Regions from separate parts of the Micromonospora sp. NPDC005367 genome, predicted to be linked through region 3. Evidence: riboswitches for the same ligand, from Rfam matches in the RefSeq annotation. Region 3 holds a riboswitch; each other region holds the start of a gene.

The links. Region 3 has a riboswitch for cyclic di-AMP ahead of ABZS42_RS24925 (NlpC/P60 family protein). Riboswitches for the same ligand answer to the same signal wherever they lie in the genome.
Region 1: another riboswitch for cyclic di-AMP. It lies ahead of ABZS42_RS18175 (C39 family peptidase); the one in region 3 lies ahead of ABZS42_RS24925 (NlpC/P60 family protein).
Region 2: another riboswitch for cyclic di-AMP. It lies ahead of ABZS42_RS09420 (hypothetical protein); the one in region 3 lies ahead of ABZS42_RS24925 (NlpC/P60 family protein).
Region 4: another riboswitch for cyclic di-AMP. It lies ahead of ABZS42_RS18065 (transglycosylase family protein); the one in region 3 lies ahead of ABZS42_RS24925 (NlpC/P60 family protein).

The regions. Positions count from the first base shown of each region.
Region 1 covers NZ_JBEXFP010000024.1:1,183-4,605, forward strand. The annotation lists partial or broken gene ABZS42_RS18165 (CDP-glycerol glycerophosphotransferase family protein) at 1-54, shown strand, start outside; gene ABZS42_RS18170 (alpha/beta hydrolase) at 68-811, opposite strand; gene ABZS42_RS18175 (C39 family peptidase) at 933-1,751, opposite strand; cyclic di-AMP (ydaO/yuaA leader) riboswitch at 1,992-2,134, opposite strand; gene ABZS42_RS18180 (hypothetical protein) at 2,529-3,299, opposite strand.
Region 2 covers NZ_JBEXFP010000009.1:108,480-111,902, reverse strand. The annotation lists gene ABZS42_RS09430 (AAA family ATPase) at 1-52, shown strand, start outside; gene ABZS42_RS09425 (cation diffusion facilitator family transporter) at 161-1,075, shown strand; cyclic di-AMP (ydaO/yuaA leader) riboswitch at 1,229-1,361, shown strand; gene ABZS42_RS09420 (hypothetical protein) at 1,366-2,439, shown strand; gene ABZS42_RS09415 (hypothetical protein) at 2,560-3,078, shown strand; gene ABZS42_RS09410 (SRPBCC family protein) at 3,104-3,423, opposite strand, start outside.
Region 3 covers NZ_JBEXFP010000044.1:11,448-14,870, reverse strand. The annotation lists gene ABZS42_RS24930 (peptidoglycan recognition family protein) at 1-1,604, opposite strand, end outside; cyclic di-AMP (ydaO/yuaA leader) riboswitch at 1,859-1,995, shown strand; gene ABZS42_RS24925 (NlpC/P60 family protein) at 2,008-3,048, shown strand; gene dcd (dCTP deaminase) at 3,146-3,423, opposite strand, start outside.
Region 4 covers NZ_JBEXFP010000023.1:72,732-76,154, reverse strand. The annotation lists gene ABZS42_RS18070 (hypothetical protein) at 1-716, shown strand, start outside; gene ABZS42_RS18065 (transglycosylase family protein) at 921-1,559, opposite strand; cyclic di-AMP (ydaO/yuaA leader) riboswitch at 1,557-1,747, opposite strand; gene ABZS42_RS18060 (methyltransferase) at 2,039-3,055, shown strand; gene ABZS42_RS18055 (hypothetical protein) at 3,323-3,423, shown strand, end outside.

The sequences.
Region 1 (3,423 bases), on a different contig from region 3:
AAGCCCCCGGCGCCGCGTCCGGCCGAGGCCGACACCGTCTCCACCACCGCCTGAGTCCGCCTCCCGCTCAGCGGTACGCCTCGACCAGCGCCAGCACCGCCTCCGGGTCCTCGACGTGGGCGTTGTGGCCGAGCCCGGAGAGCGTGGCGACGGGGACCCCGTAGCGCTGGAGCTGCCCGTCGGTGACCAGCGGGTCGTGTTCGCCGCGCGCCAGCAGGACCGGCACCTCGGTGGCCGCCACCAGCGCCGCCAGGTCCGGCTCAGCGACCGCGAACGCGCCCCGGTCCATGGCCAGTCGCCAGCGCCCGTGCACCTCACGCAGCCCGGCCGTCACCCTCGGATCGTCGGGGGCGACCAGCCCGGCCAGCCCGGACACCCGCAGGTAGCGCTGAGCGGCCTCGTCCCGGGTCGGGTACCAGGCGACCGGGCGGGCGGCCAGCTGGCGCGTCCTCGCCAGCTCGGCGTCGGACCACACCGCCTTGATGCCGAGCCCGACGACAGCGGCGACAGGCAGCCCGGCGCCGCGCGCGGCGAGCGTCAGGCCGACCACGCCGCCGAGCGAGTGCCCCAGCACGATCAGGCGGTCACCGGGGGCGAGGGCGGCGGCCACCCGCTCGGCCAGCGCGGCGAAGGAGTATGCGGGCAGCGGCGGCGACGTGCCGTGGCCGGCCAGGTCCGGTGCCAGCCAGCGCCCGTCCCAGCGGCGCCGCAGCAGTGGCGTCCAGGGCAGCCACACCTCACCGGTCGCACCCATGCCGTGCAGCAGCAGGAGGGTGGGCCGGCCGGCCGTACGGGCGCCACCGTCGTTCATGGACGCAGTGTGCCATCGGCGGGGCCGGCCCGGCGAGGGTGAACATCCGACAGTCGGACCGGACGACAACGGGCGCCGGCCCCTCGCGTAAGGGGGCCGGCGCCCGTTGTGAGCGCGATCGTCAGGCGGAGTAACCGCGAGTGGTGATCCAGTTCGCCAGGTTGATCGTGGTGATCCAGTACGACGGCACCGCCGGGTTCGCCGAGTCGGCGATCTTCACGGTGCGACCCTGGTCCCGGTAGCCGACGACGGCGATGTAGTGCCCGCCGCCGAAGGAGTGCCAGCCACCGTTCGTGTCGACGGCGTCGCCGACGATGTTCGCGACCACACCGCGCCCGTCGGTGATGGCCCGGACGATGTCGGCCTGGAGCTGGTCCATCTGGGCGGGACGCGGCGCGCTGGGGAACATGGTGGTCTTGTACGGGTTGCCCTTGACCACGGCGTTCAACACCCGCGTGGTGTCCTCGGCGGAGTTGGTGCCCATCTCGGTGGTGCCGAGCTGCGCGGCCAGGTCGTCCTGGCTGCGTTCGATGCCGGTGGCGCTGAGCGCGTTCCGGGCGGCGGCCGGGCCGCAGTAGAAGTAGGTCGTCTGCGCCTGGTAGTCGTAGTCGAGGACCTTGCTCGCCGGCGGCTTGGGCGCTGCCGGCTTGCGGGTCAGGTCCGGGTTCGCGGACTTCTTCGCCGCCGGGGCGCTGGTCGTGGGCGAGCCGGCCGCCGGGGTGGTGGGCTGCTGGTCGTCGAGCGAGGCGATGTGGGCGTCGCTGCGCAGTTCGGCCGCCACCGCGGTGGCGCCGCGCTGTGCGGCGGGCGCATCGTCGGCGCCGCTGAGCAGGGCGCCGGTGGTGGACGCCAGCACCACGGCCGCGGCGGACGCGGCGGCGATCTGGTACGGGCGCTGGGTGGCCAGCCGACGGAGCTGACGCTTCAGGGTGTGCTTCACGGTTCCTCCACGGTTCGGGGGGTGAGCGACCGGCAGCCGTACCGGAATCCGGGCAGGCGTCACCGCGCGGACCTGGTCCGCGTGCGGTTGGTGGATCGCTCAGGGAACGCCCGGTGGGTCGGGCGGAAAGACGCGGGTGCCGGAGTCAGCTCGCCGCTACGGGACGGGCGAGCACGGGCGCCGCGGCGCCGTGGAGGGTCGGGGAGGACCGAGGGATAGGTTCGTGCACCACAGGGATGGAACTCCTTCCGGCACCGCCTACCGGGTTAGCTGACGGATTCGGGCGGGAAGATCGCCCTACCGCGGGCCGTGGCTCGCGGATTCACCCCGGACGTGCATGTGGGTCCCCGGCTCGTGGAATCACGATTAGGCGGGTCGGCGCGGCGTCGCCTGTTGCGAACGGTTACCGCACCGGACGCGCCGACACTACTGGTCGACGGAGAGCCTGCCAACCCTTCGCCACCTGCTCAAACCTGTTCCGGTGAACAATTTTTCCGGGCGTTCAGCCGCTGACGTGACTCAATGGGACGGATGGTTACGGCGGCACCGGAGGGGCGCAACGGGACAGTCGAACGGCAACCTTGCCAAATGGCGGGGACGATTCGCACCCGCTGATCCCACTGACCGTTTTCGAATTGATGTGACCGGGCCCACCAAGATAACTGGGTCGACTCGAGTTCCTTGAGGTCCTGGAGTTCCCTGAGGCCGCGCTGCTCGCACGACCGGGACCGCCCGACTTCACGGAAGCCGAGTCGATCAAGGCCCGGACCGGCCCGCTCAGCCCACCCTGGCCGGCTGCCAGCGGGTCACCACCTGGGCGGGTGCGGCGGACGCGGGCCGAGCCGCCGGCAGTTGCCCCGGCCGGAGGCGGGCCGCCGCCGCGTACGCCTCGGTGGCCAGGGCACGGGCCGCCTCGGCGGCGAGTTCGGCGTCCCACCAGGCACCGCGCTCCCGTTCCCGGGCCGCCCGGTAGCCGGCCAGCCGGCCGTCCCGGACCACCCGGGCCAGGTGCACCTCCTGCTCGACGGGGTGCATGCGGGGATCCCAGCCGTCCCGGTGCCCGAAGACATCGCCGAGTTGGCGCAAGGTGAGCTCGCCTCGCCAGTACGCCGCCGTGGCCACCCGGTGCAGGTGCCGCTCCCGGGCGGCGTACTCGGCCGGAGTGCGAGGAGTGCGGGGCGGCGGCAGGGCACCGGCACCGCAGTACCGGCGGGCGGCGCTCTCGGCCTCGTCGTACGCCGCCCAGGCCCGGTCCAGGTCGTCCTGGGCGGTCAGCCACTCGGCCCGTCGCCGGCGGGCGGTCTGCGCCGCGCCGGCCGCGGCCACGGCCACCTCGTCGGCGTACCGGCGCAGGTCGGCAGCCTCGGCTGCGGCCAGCTCCCGGTCGGTCGGCCCGGTCGGGGCGGACCGGTCGTCCTCCGGCCGGTCGCGCTCCGGACGGGTGACCAGCACGGTGAGCACGATCAGGGCCAGCACCAGCAGAGCCGACCAGATGGCGGCGGCCTGCGGCACCTCGACGAGAAACTGGTAAAGGACGGTCTTCTCCATGTCGGTACCTCACGGCGAGCAGACGCGATGCGGGGAAGCCGCACGGGGCACCCGGCGCGGGGCCTTGTCGGTCACGCCGGGCGCCGGGAGCGGGCGCGGAAGACGGGTGCGGCGAGCGCGGCGG
Region 2 (3,423 bases), on a different contig from region 3:
GGCGCTCTCCCGGGCCACCCAGCGGCTCGCCACGATCGACCCGACCGACTGAGCGGTCCCCCGGCGGCCCCGCCTCGGCCTCCGGCGCGGCCGACAGTTGCACACATTGCGATGTGAGCATATGTTTGACCGGTCCGGACCGTCGGCGGAGGGTGGTCTCGTGGGCGCAGGTCATGGCCACGACGAGTCGGTGGTGAACGCCGCGCAGCACCACCGCGGCCGACTCTGGGCGGCGTTCGCCCTGCTCGCGGTCCTGATGCTGGTCGAGGCGGTCGCCGCCTTCCGGACCGGCTCGCTCGCCCTGCTGTCCGACGCCGGGCACATGTTCACCGACGTGCTCGGCATCGGCATGGCCCTCGCGGCGATCACCGCCACCCGGCGGGCCGGTCACGACCCGCAGCGCACCTTCGGCCTCTACCGTCTCGAGGTGCTCGCCGCGCTGGCGAACGCCGTACTGCTCTCCGGGGTCGCGGTCTACGTGCTGGTCGAGGCGGTCGGCCGGTTCGGCGACCCGCCGGAGGTGCTCGCCGGCCCGATGCTGGCGGTGGCCGTGCTGGGCCTGCTGGCCAACGTGGCCGCCTTCGCACTGCTGCGACCCGGGGCCCGGGAGAGCATCAACCTCCAGGGTGCCTACCTCGAGGTGCTCGGCGACCTGCTCGGCTCGCTCGGGGTGATCGCGGCGGCGCTGCTCATCACGTTCACCGGCTGGTGGTGGACGGACCCGTTGGTGGCGGTGGCGATCGGCGTGTTCATCCTGCCGCGCACCTGGCGGCTCGGGCGGGCCGCGGTCCGCATCCTGGTCCAGGCCGCCCCGGAACACCTTCAGGTGACCGCGGTGCACGACCGGCTGGCCGCGGTGCCCGGCGTGGCCGGCGTACACGACCTGCACGTATGGACGCTCACCTCGGGCATGGAGGTGGCTTCGGCGCACCTCACCATGGCGCCCGGCGCGGAGGTCGGCACCGTGCTCGCGGCGGCGCGGGAGGCGCTGCACGAGGACTTCCACATCGAGCACGCGACGTTGCAGATCGAGCCCGGTGCGGCCCCTGGCGCCTGCGGGGCCGTCGAGTGGTGATGTGAACAGGCGGGGTCTTTGAGCCGGATGGTGCGGTTGTGCCGCATTTTTCGGTTAGCTCGACGGCACAGGGAGTCACATCGGCTGCAGCAGCCCCACCGGCACCGGTAGGCTCGGTCCCGGTCTCCGCCAGGAGGCGCCCACCAGCGCCGGCGGCGACCGCCGCCTAATCGCCGACGTTCGGCGAACCGGGGAACCACGTTCCTGGGGTGCATCCGCGCGAGCGGTAGGGATCTTCCGTCCCGAACCCGTCAGCTAACCCGGTCGGCGGCTGACGGAAGGACATGTGCATGCCAGCAGTGGCACCCGTACGACGACGCGCCGCCCGGATGGCGGCCCTGATCGCCGCGACGCTCGCCCTCGCCCTCGTGGCCACCCCCGGCACCGGCACCGCGGCCACTCCCCCGGCGGCTCTGCCCGCCGCGGCCCCCAGCACCGACACCGAGGGCGGCACCCCCGCCCTGCGCGCCCAGTTGGAGGCGGCCAGCAAGGGCTGGCTCGACGCGAAGGCCGCCCTGGCACGCTCCGTGACACGGCAGCAGCAGCTCACCGACCGGCTCAAGAAGACCGACGCCGAGCTGGCGGAGCGCAGCGGCAAGGTCGGCGAGATCGCCGGGGTCGCCTACCGCACCGGCCGGCTCGGCACGGTCTCGGCACTGCTCAGCAGCAGCAGCCCGGAGGGCTTCATGGACCGCGCCGCCGCCCTGGAGGCCGTCGCCTCCAAGGAGGACCGGGCGCTGCGTGACCTGACGGCGACCCGGGACGAGGCGAACCGGACCCGCGCCGCGCTGGACGGTGAGATCAAGGAGCAGCGCAAGCAGGTCGCCGTGATGGCGAAGCGCAAGCAACAGGCCGAGCGAGCCCTCGAGGTGGCCAACGCGAACGCGGTCAACTCCTCCGCCGGCGGGTCCAACCGGGGCACCTCCACCGCGAACGCCGACCCGGCGCCGCGCAACCCGGACGGCTCCTGGCCCAAGGAGTCGTGCAGCGTCAACGACCCGACACCGGCGAGCGGCTGCATCACCCCGCGCGCGCTGCACGCGCTCAAGCAGGCCAAGGCGGCCGGCTTCACCCGCTACGTCTCGTGCCATCGCAACGGCGGATCCGGCGAGCATCCCAAGGGGCGGGCATGCGACTTCGCCGCCCAGAAGAACGGCTTCGGCGGTGACGCCACGGGCGGCGACAAGACGTACGGCAACAACCTGGCCGCGTACTTCATCCGCAACTCCGACCGGCTCGCGGTGCTCTACGTGATCTGGTACCGGCAGATCTGGCTGCCCAGCAGCGGATGGAAGTCGTACAGCGGGGCGGGCGGAGACCCGTCCAGCGACCACACCAACCACGTGCACCTCTCGGTGTACTGACGCCGCGCGGGCGGGTGGTCGCAGCGGCCACCCGCACCGCCCGGATACGTCGCGGGACGTAGCCACGATGTCGCCGGTCGGCGGACGATCCGGCCGGCCGGCACGGGCAGCATCGAGGACATGACCCGAACACCGCCGACCGTGCGTAAGGCTCTGCTCACGCTGCACCTGGTCACCTCGCTGGGCTGGCTCGGCGCGGACCTCGTACTGCTCGCGTTGGGCGTGGCGGTGCTGCGCGGCGCCGACGCGGACGTGGTCTATCCGGCCGCCGCGCTGATCGGCACGACGCTCTTCGCGCCGCTGGCCGTCGCCGTGTGGGTGGTCGGTGTGACCAGCGCCCTGCTGACCCCGTGGAAGCTGTTCCGCTACCGCTGGGTGCTGGCGAAACTGCTGATCACCACGGTGATGGTCGGGCTCGTGCTGTTCCTGCTCACGCCGAGCCTGCGCGCCGCCGGCGACCTCGGGGCTGCGCTGCCGGCGCGGGACCGGGCCGACCTGGTGATCGCGCCCGCCGTGTCGACCAGCTTGATGATCATCGCGACGGTGCTCTCCACGTACAAGCCGTGGGGGCGGATGCGGCCGGCCGGACCGGGCGCGCGGCGCGGGCGCCCGGCGGTGGCCGGGCGCGCGGGTGCCTGACCGCCGGCCGCTGTCGCGGCGCCGGTCAGGACGCGGCGGGTGGGCTCTCCCGGTGGCGTTCGAGCTCGGAGACGAGCCGGTTGGCCAGTGCCAGGTGCGCCGCGCGGGCCTGCCGGAAGGCGTACGCGAACAGCGGCGCCGGCGCGGCGAGGGTGATCTCGACGTCGATGCGCACCAGCCCGTCCGCCTCGGCGCACAGCAGGGTGTGATTGCGCACCATGGTCGCCGGCCACTGCCGAGCCACGGTCAAGATCTCGTCGTCCGCTCGGACCAGCACGTCGGCGCGGTACGTCACCGGGAACCGCAGCGACCCGGCGGCCAGCCGGTCGGTGATGGCGTAACTGG
Region 3 (3,423 bases):
ACCTCGGCCACCGCGTACGTCTGGCCGGCCGAGGCCCGGGCGCCGTGGTCGGAGATGTACATGGTGTTCGGCGAGCCGTCCGGACGGAGGCCCAGGTCGTTGACGAGCGGGGCGTCTTGGCTCGGCGCGTTGTGCAGGACGACCGCGGAGGAGCCCCGCAGCGGGCAGGGCTCGGCCGGCGGCAGCGGGTCCGGCACGCCCGGCGGCTGCTGGTTGCAGCCGACGAACGCCGGCCGGTTGGCGGCGAGGTCCGGGTCGATGGTGACCAGGCCGGTCCGTTTGGTGCCGGTGGTCCGGAACGGCGCCTTCAGCAGATCGAAGTAGTGCGACCAGTCCCAGTACGGGCCCGGGTCCCAGTGCATGCCCGCCACGGTCGAGGCGACGGTGCCGGGAACGTTGTCGTGCCCGATGATGTGCTGCCGGTCCAGCGGGATGCCGAGCTTGAGCGCCAGGTACCGGACCAGCTTGGCCGAGGCCCGGTACATCGCCTCGGTGTACCAGGTGCCGTGGCCGGCGAAGCCCTCGTGCTCGATGCCGATCGACTTGGCGTTCACGTACCAGTTGCCGGCCTGCCAGCCGACGTCCTTGGTCCGAACGTGCTGCGCGACGTGGCCGTCCACCGAGCGCAGCGTGTAGTGCCAGCCCAGGTAGTCGGCCTGCTGCACGAGGCCGACGCTGGGCCCGTAGTACCCCTCGGTGTCGTGGATGACGATGTACTCGATCTTCTGCTGGGCCGGCCGGTTGCCCAGGTCGTGGTTGCCGTAGTCGCCGGCGCCCGGGCCGTACTGCTCGTACGGGGCGGGAATCCACTCGCAGCCGAGCCGTACCGGGCACTCCACCCGGTCCGGGCGCTGCGACTTGCGCAGCCCGAGACGGTGCACCGTGTCCGCCCGTGCGGTCACCGGGCGCGCGGCGAGGGTGACCTGGTGGCCGTCGTCGGTTCGCCGGGTCGCGCCGACGCGGATCTGGTCGTACACCTCGTCGGCGAAGGCGGAGGCCGTCTCCTCGGTGTCGGCTCCCGAGTAGCGCGCCACCGCGCCGTACCAGGTTCCCGGGTCGGTCTCCGCGCCGACCGGGCCGCCCAGCTGCTTCTGGTACGAGGCGAGCAGCGCCGCGCCGCCACGGATGTTGGCCGCCGGATCGGTACGGAGTGCCGTGGTGTCCGCCCCGGTGAGCGCTGCGGCGGCCTGAAGGGTCTGTAGCGCCGCGGACGCCGGCGCGCTGGACGGTTCGGCTCCACCGGGCGCGGCGACCGCCAGTGGCCGGGAGGTGTCGCCGCGCGGGTCCTCGTCCTGCTGGACGTGGTGGCTCGGGGTCAGGCTCGCGACGTGAGCCGCGTCGGTGAGGTGCAGCGGCCCGTAGCCGCCGCTGGTGCTGGGTGTGCCGGCGTGGGTGTCCCACCTGGACTCCAGGTAGGAGACGCCGAGCAGGACGGTCTCCGGCACGCCGTACTCCGCGGCCGCGGCCGCGTACTGCTGCTGACGCTCGCCGGTCGGGTCGGTTCCGGCGAGCGGTGCGGCCCCGGCCGGACCGCCGGTCAGTGGCACGGCAGCGGTGGCCGTGACCATCGCTGCGGCGAGCAGGGCACGCCTGCTCCTCGACATGGTTGATCGGTGCATCGAACCCCCAGTTACGGACGGGTCAAGGTATTGGTCACCTTGACTCCGCCGTGCCCTCGGGGTCAATACCTTTCCACTGGTCGAAGCGCTCGGAAGAAAACCTTCGTTCTCGCACCAGGGGTGCGTCCCGCTGCGTCACCACGGAGTGTCACGGCTCGACGGGTTGCGGATCGGTAACGGCGCTCTCTAGGCTGATCAATCGTCGGCCGGCAGCAGGTCCGTCCAACCCGGGCGGTAACGGTCCGACACCGCCGAGTCGCTCGCTGAGCGAGCCGGGGACCCAGGTTTCCGGGGTGAATCCGCAGCCACTGCGGTAGGGCGCCGACCTTCCCGCCCGAACCCGTCAGCTAACCCGGTAGGCGGTCAGGAAGAAGGAGTACGGAGCCCGGTGGCACACCATGCCCCGCGGCCTCCGTCCGGACGGTCGGCGACAGCCGGCCCGACGACGGGTGCGCCGCGTCCACGCTGGTCCCGCATCACCACCGTCCTCGCCGCCCTCATCGGCGTCGGCGTCGTCCTGACCGGCGGCGCCACGGCGGCGCACGCCGACCCGTCGGTCGCTGAGATCGAGCGTCAGATCGACCAGGACTGGAACAAGCTCGAACCCGTGATCGAGCGGCACAACGCCACCCGTCAGGAGCTCGCGGCCAAGCGCAAGCAGGCCGATGCGCTGGCGGCCCGGATCAAGCCACTGCAACTCCGGATCGACCAGGCCATGAACAAGGTCGGTGTGCTCGCGGTGCGGGCGTACAAGGGCGAGAACCTGTCCACCGTCAACGCCCTGCTCGGCAGCCAGTCACCGAGTGACGTCGTCGGCCAGCTGGAGCTGCTCGATCGGTTCGCCCACAATCAGCAGACGGACGTCGCCCAGGTCGTCGACCTGCGCGACGAACTGGCCCGGCAGAAGGCGCCGCTGGACGAGCTCGTCACCCAGCTGACCCGGACCGAGGCCCAGCTGGCCGAGAAGAAGAAGCAGATCAACACCGAGATCGACCGGCTGCAGAAGCTGCGGATCAAGGTGTACGGCAACGGCGGCGGCGGGCCACTGCGTCCGGCCCCGTGCCCGGCCACCTATCCGGGTGGCGCCGCCGGGGTGGCGGTGAAGTTCGCCTGCGCCCAGATCGGCAAGCCCTACGTCTGGGGTGCCGACGGTCCCGGCTCGTACGACTGCTCCGGGCTCATGCTCGCGGCGTGGGCCAAGGCCGGGGTGTCGCTGCCGCACAACGCCGCGCAGCAGCGCAGGGTGACCAAGACGGTGAGCCGTGCGGACCTGCGCCCCGGCGACCTCGTCTTCTACTACAGCGATCTGCACCACGTCGGCATGTACGTCGGCGGCGGATGGGTGGTGCACGCCTCGCAGGCCGGGGTGCCGATCAAGATGAAGAAGGTCGACGACGGCCCCATCCACAGCTTCGGCCGTCCCGACTGATCGTTTCGCGCAGAAGCCCCTTCCACCGGGTGGGAGGGGCTTCTGCGTGCGCCCGACGGGGCACGAGGCTCGGTCGGATTCCGGGCCCGACCGCCGGTCAGCGGGTGGGCCAGGTACGCCAGTTCTGCCAGGCCCGGCTCGGCGTCGGGCCACGCTGGCCCTGGTAGCGCGAGCCGTAGACGGCCGAGCCGTACGGGTGCTCGGCGGGTGACGAGAGCCGGAAGATGCAGAGCTGACCGATCTTCATGCCCGGCCAGAGCGTGATCGGAAGGTTCGCCACGTTCGACAGCTCCAGCGTCACGTGGCCGGAGAATCCCGGGTCGATGAAACCGGCGGTGGAGTGGGTCAGCAGGCCGAGCCGGCCCAGGCTCGACT
Region 4 (3,423 bases), on a different contig from region 3:
GCGTACCGGTATGGCTCGCCGGCTACGTCGCCGGACCCACCGCGCAGGGCCGCGATCCCGGCCGCGCGGCCGCCGCGGCAGCGGCCGACGCCACCGCCGGTCGCAGGGGCACCGCCGTGGACGACGTCCCTCCCCTGCCGGATGTCTGGGCACGCTGGGCGGCGCTGTCAGCGGCGTACGTCGGCGTCGGGTCGGAATGGGGGCCGCGCATCTTCCCCGGGCACGGCTGGTACGAGAGCGACCGCCGCAGCGGATCGGTCCTCTTCCTGCTCCCGGGCGAACGCGCGGTCCTCTCCGGCGGAAAGTGGAACTCGCCGCTGCTCGAAGCCGCCTACCACGGCGGCCAGCCCCTGCCCGACCTGTATGCGGGAGCACCCGCCTGGGTCACCGACAGCGTCCTCAACACCCGCAACCGCAACGGCCTGTTGACGTTCTGCCTCTGGTGGGACGGCGGCCGGTGGTACCGGGGCGACACCGACACGTCCGATGAACTCGACGTCCCCCTCCCCCGCATCTGGACCCCGGACGAGACCGTGCGAGCGATGACCAGCCAGACCGGTCCCGGCACCGCCGCCGCGTGCGAGGGCTTGCTGACCGCGCTCAGCGCCCACCGGGCCACCACCCGCGAGGTGGCCGCCCTCTTCACCCGCGTGCCCGGCGCCGGCATCGACGCCGCCGTCAACCAACTCAGCCTCGCCGGCCTACTGGCCGCCTGAGCGCGGGCCCGGGCCACCCAGGCCGGTGCCGCGGGGGCTGGACCGCGCGGCGATCCGGAACTCGATCGCCGCGACCCGGACGCACCGCCATCGGCAAGCGGCCTCCGGGACGGAAGAACCTTCCGCCCCGGAGGCCGCTCAGGCCGACGACGACCCGCGCCGGGACGTGCTCGCAGGCTCGGGCCGCTTCGGAAGCGTGCTCGGTCAGAGGCTGAGCCGCTGACCCGGGAAGATGAGGCCCGGGTCGTCGCCGACCACGCGCTTGTTGCGCTCGTACAGGGCAGGCCAGCCGCCGGTCACGTGGTGTGTCCCAGCGATCTCCGACAGTGTGTCACCCGGCTTCACGACGTAGCTGCCGCCGGTCGAGGTCGAGGTCGAGGTGCTGTGCCGCTGGGTGTGGGTGGTCGGCTTCGTCCCGCTGCCCGAGGGGCGCTTCGATCCGCCGGTCGACTTCGACTCGCCCGTGGACTTCGACGACGTCGAGCCACCCTGCTTGCCGCAGGTCGGCCACGCGCCGATGCCCTGACCGTCGAGCACCTTCTCGGCGATCGCGATCTGCTCGTCACGGGTGGCGAGGTCGGCACGGGCGGCGTACTTCGTGCCGCCGTACCCCTCCCAGGTGCTCTGGGAGAACTGGAGCCCGCCGAAGTAGCCGTTGCCCGTGTTGATGTGCCAGTTGCCGCTGGACTCGCACTGGGCGACGGCGTCCCAGTTGACCGCCGCCTGGGCGGGGGCGGCGCCGAAGAGCGCGACGGCGCCGGTGACCGCGCTGGCGGCCAGGGCGCCGACGGCGACGCGACGAGCGGTAACGGCACGGTGACGGGCGTGGTACGCAGATGTCATGGATTTCCTCCACGCCGACGAGGTGAGCTGTCGGGTTCGGACTGAGGTGCCCGGCCGCGGAATGGGCGGCTTCACCCCGAGGCGCCCGTGGGGCAGGAAGCCGGTGGGCGCCGGGAAACGGTGGGTCCCCCGCTCCTGCCATGGGTGACGTTCCGACGACCGGCGGCAGGATTTGGCGTTACCGGTCGCGGTGTTCGCGTCGGCGAACTCGACCGACGCTAGGCAGGATTCGCGGCCATTGCCCACTTCATGTGAAGTTGTTCACCGGGCCACGCGTGGCAGCCGGGGTTCGAATTGCGCGTCCGCGCGAATCGTGCAGCGGTGGCACGTGGCCCGGATTGCCCAATCTGGACGATGGCGGGTGGCGCGAGGTCACGGACCGTCGAACCAACCGTTACCGGATTCCGGGCCTCGCCGCGCATTCCTGGAACGTCGAGCCCGGCGGAATCTGTCATACATGCGCATGCTCTGATGTGATCATGATCAGTCCAACTCCTCTGATGAGTCTCGTCGCCGGCGCGTGGGGCTTCAAGACCCTCGCCGTCGGCGTCGAACTCGGCCTGTTCACCCGGCTCGCCGGTGGGCGCACCATCACCGTCGACCAGGCGGCCGCCGAGTTCGGCCTGGCCGAGCGCCCGGCGGACATGCTGCTGGCGGCGAGCGCCTCCCTCGGCCTGCTCGAACGCGCGGGCGACGGCTACCGCAACTCCGAACTCGCCGAGCAGTTCCTGGTCGAGGGCCGCCCGTACTACTTCGGCGGGCAGATCCGCTACTCGGACCTGCGCACGTACCTGCCGTGGCATCGCATCGCCGACGCGTTGCGCACCGACCGGCCGCTGACCTGGGATCCGCAGAGCCAGCAATCGATGTTCGACACCAGCGACCCGGAGATGATCAGCCAGTTCTGGGACGCGATGTACTCCACGTCCAGCTTCACCGCCCGGGCGTTGGCCGGCGCGTACGGCTTCGATTCGCATCGATCGCTGCTCGACGTCGGTGGCGGGGCGGCGGCGTTCCCGATCGAGTTGTGTCGGCACCTGCCGGACCTGCGGGCGACCGTGCTCGACCTGCCGCACGTCCTCGTACGGGCCGAGCAGCGGATCGCGGCGGCCGACCTGAGCGGTCGGATCAGCACCGTCGCCGGCGACTTCCTCGCCGACCCCGCGCTGCCGGGCGGACACGACGTCATCCTGCTGAGCATGATCCTGCACGACTGGGACGAGCCCACGAACCGGGCACTGCTCGCGAAGTGCCATGCCGCGCTGCCGCCCGGCGGAGCGGTCGTCATCTGCGAGCTCCTGCTGAACGACGAGCGCACCGGGCCGCCGGAGGCGGCGCTGATGGGTATGAACATGGTGGTCGAGACGGAGGGCGGCCGGAACTACTCCGGAGCCGAGTACGTCGCGTGGCTCGCCGGCACCGGTTTCGTCGACATCCGTACGGTGGCGTTCGACGCCCCGGGCGCCAACGGGGCGGTGGTGGCCCGCCGACCCTGACCGCGACCGCTCGCGCCGTCGACGCAGGTCAGCAAACCGATGACCGTACGGCGTCATGACACTGCGGACAGTGATCTCGGACGGCTATTGGGGCGCATGTGCCGTGATGACTGCGACACGTCGACGCGCAGGGCTGGGTGGACCGGGCCGCGTCGGCAACAATCCCGGACGGAGACCTCGGCAGCTCAGGCCGCCCAGCCGTCGAGGTTTACCGGGGGGAGGCAGCGGTCAAGGTAGGGCGGCACACGAATCCCAGGGGGGATAGCCATGTCCGAAACACATCGCAGCGATGCCGTCACAGATCGCCCTGACGAGGTGACCGACCCGCTGCTGTGGAAGCTCGCCCTCGAGGTCGCCGACGCGCACGA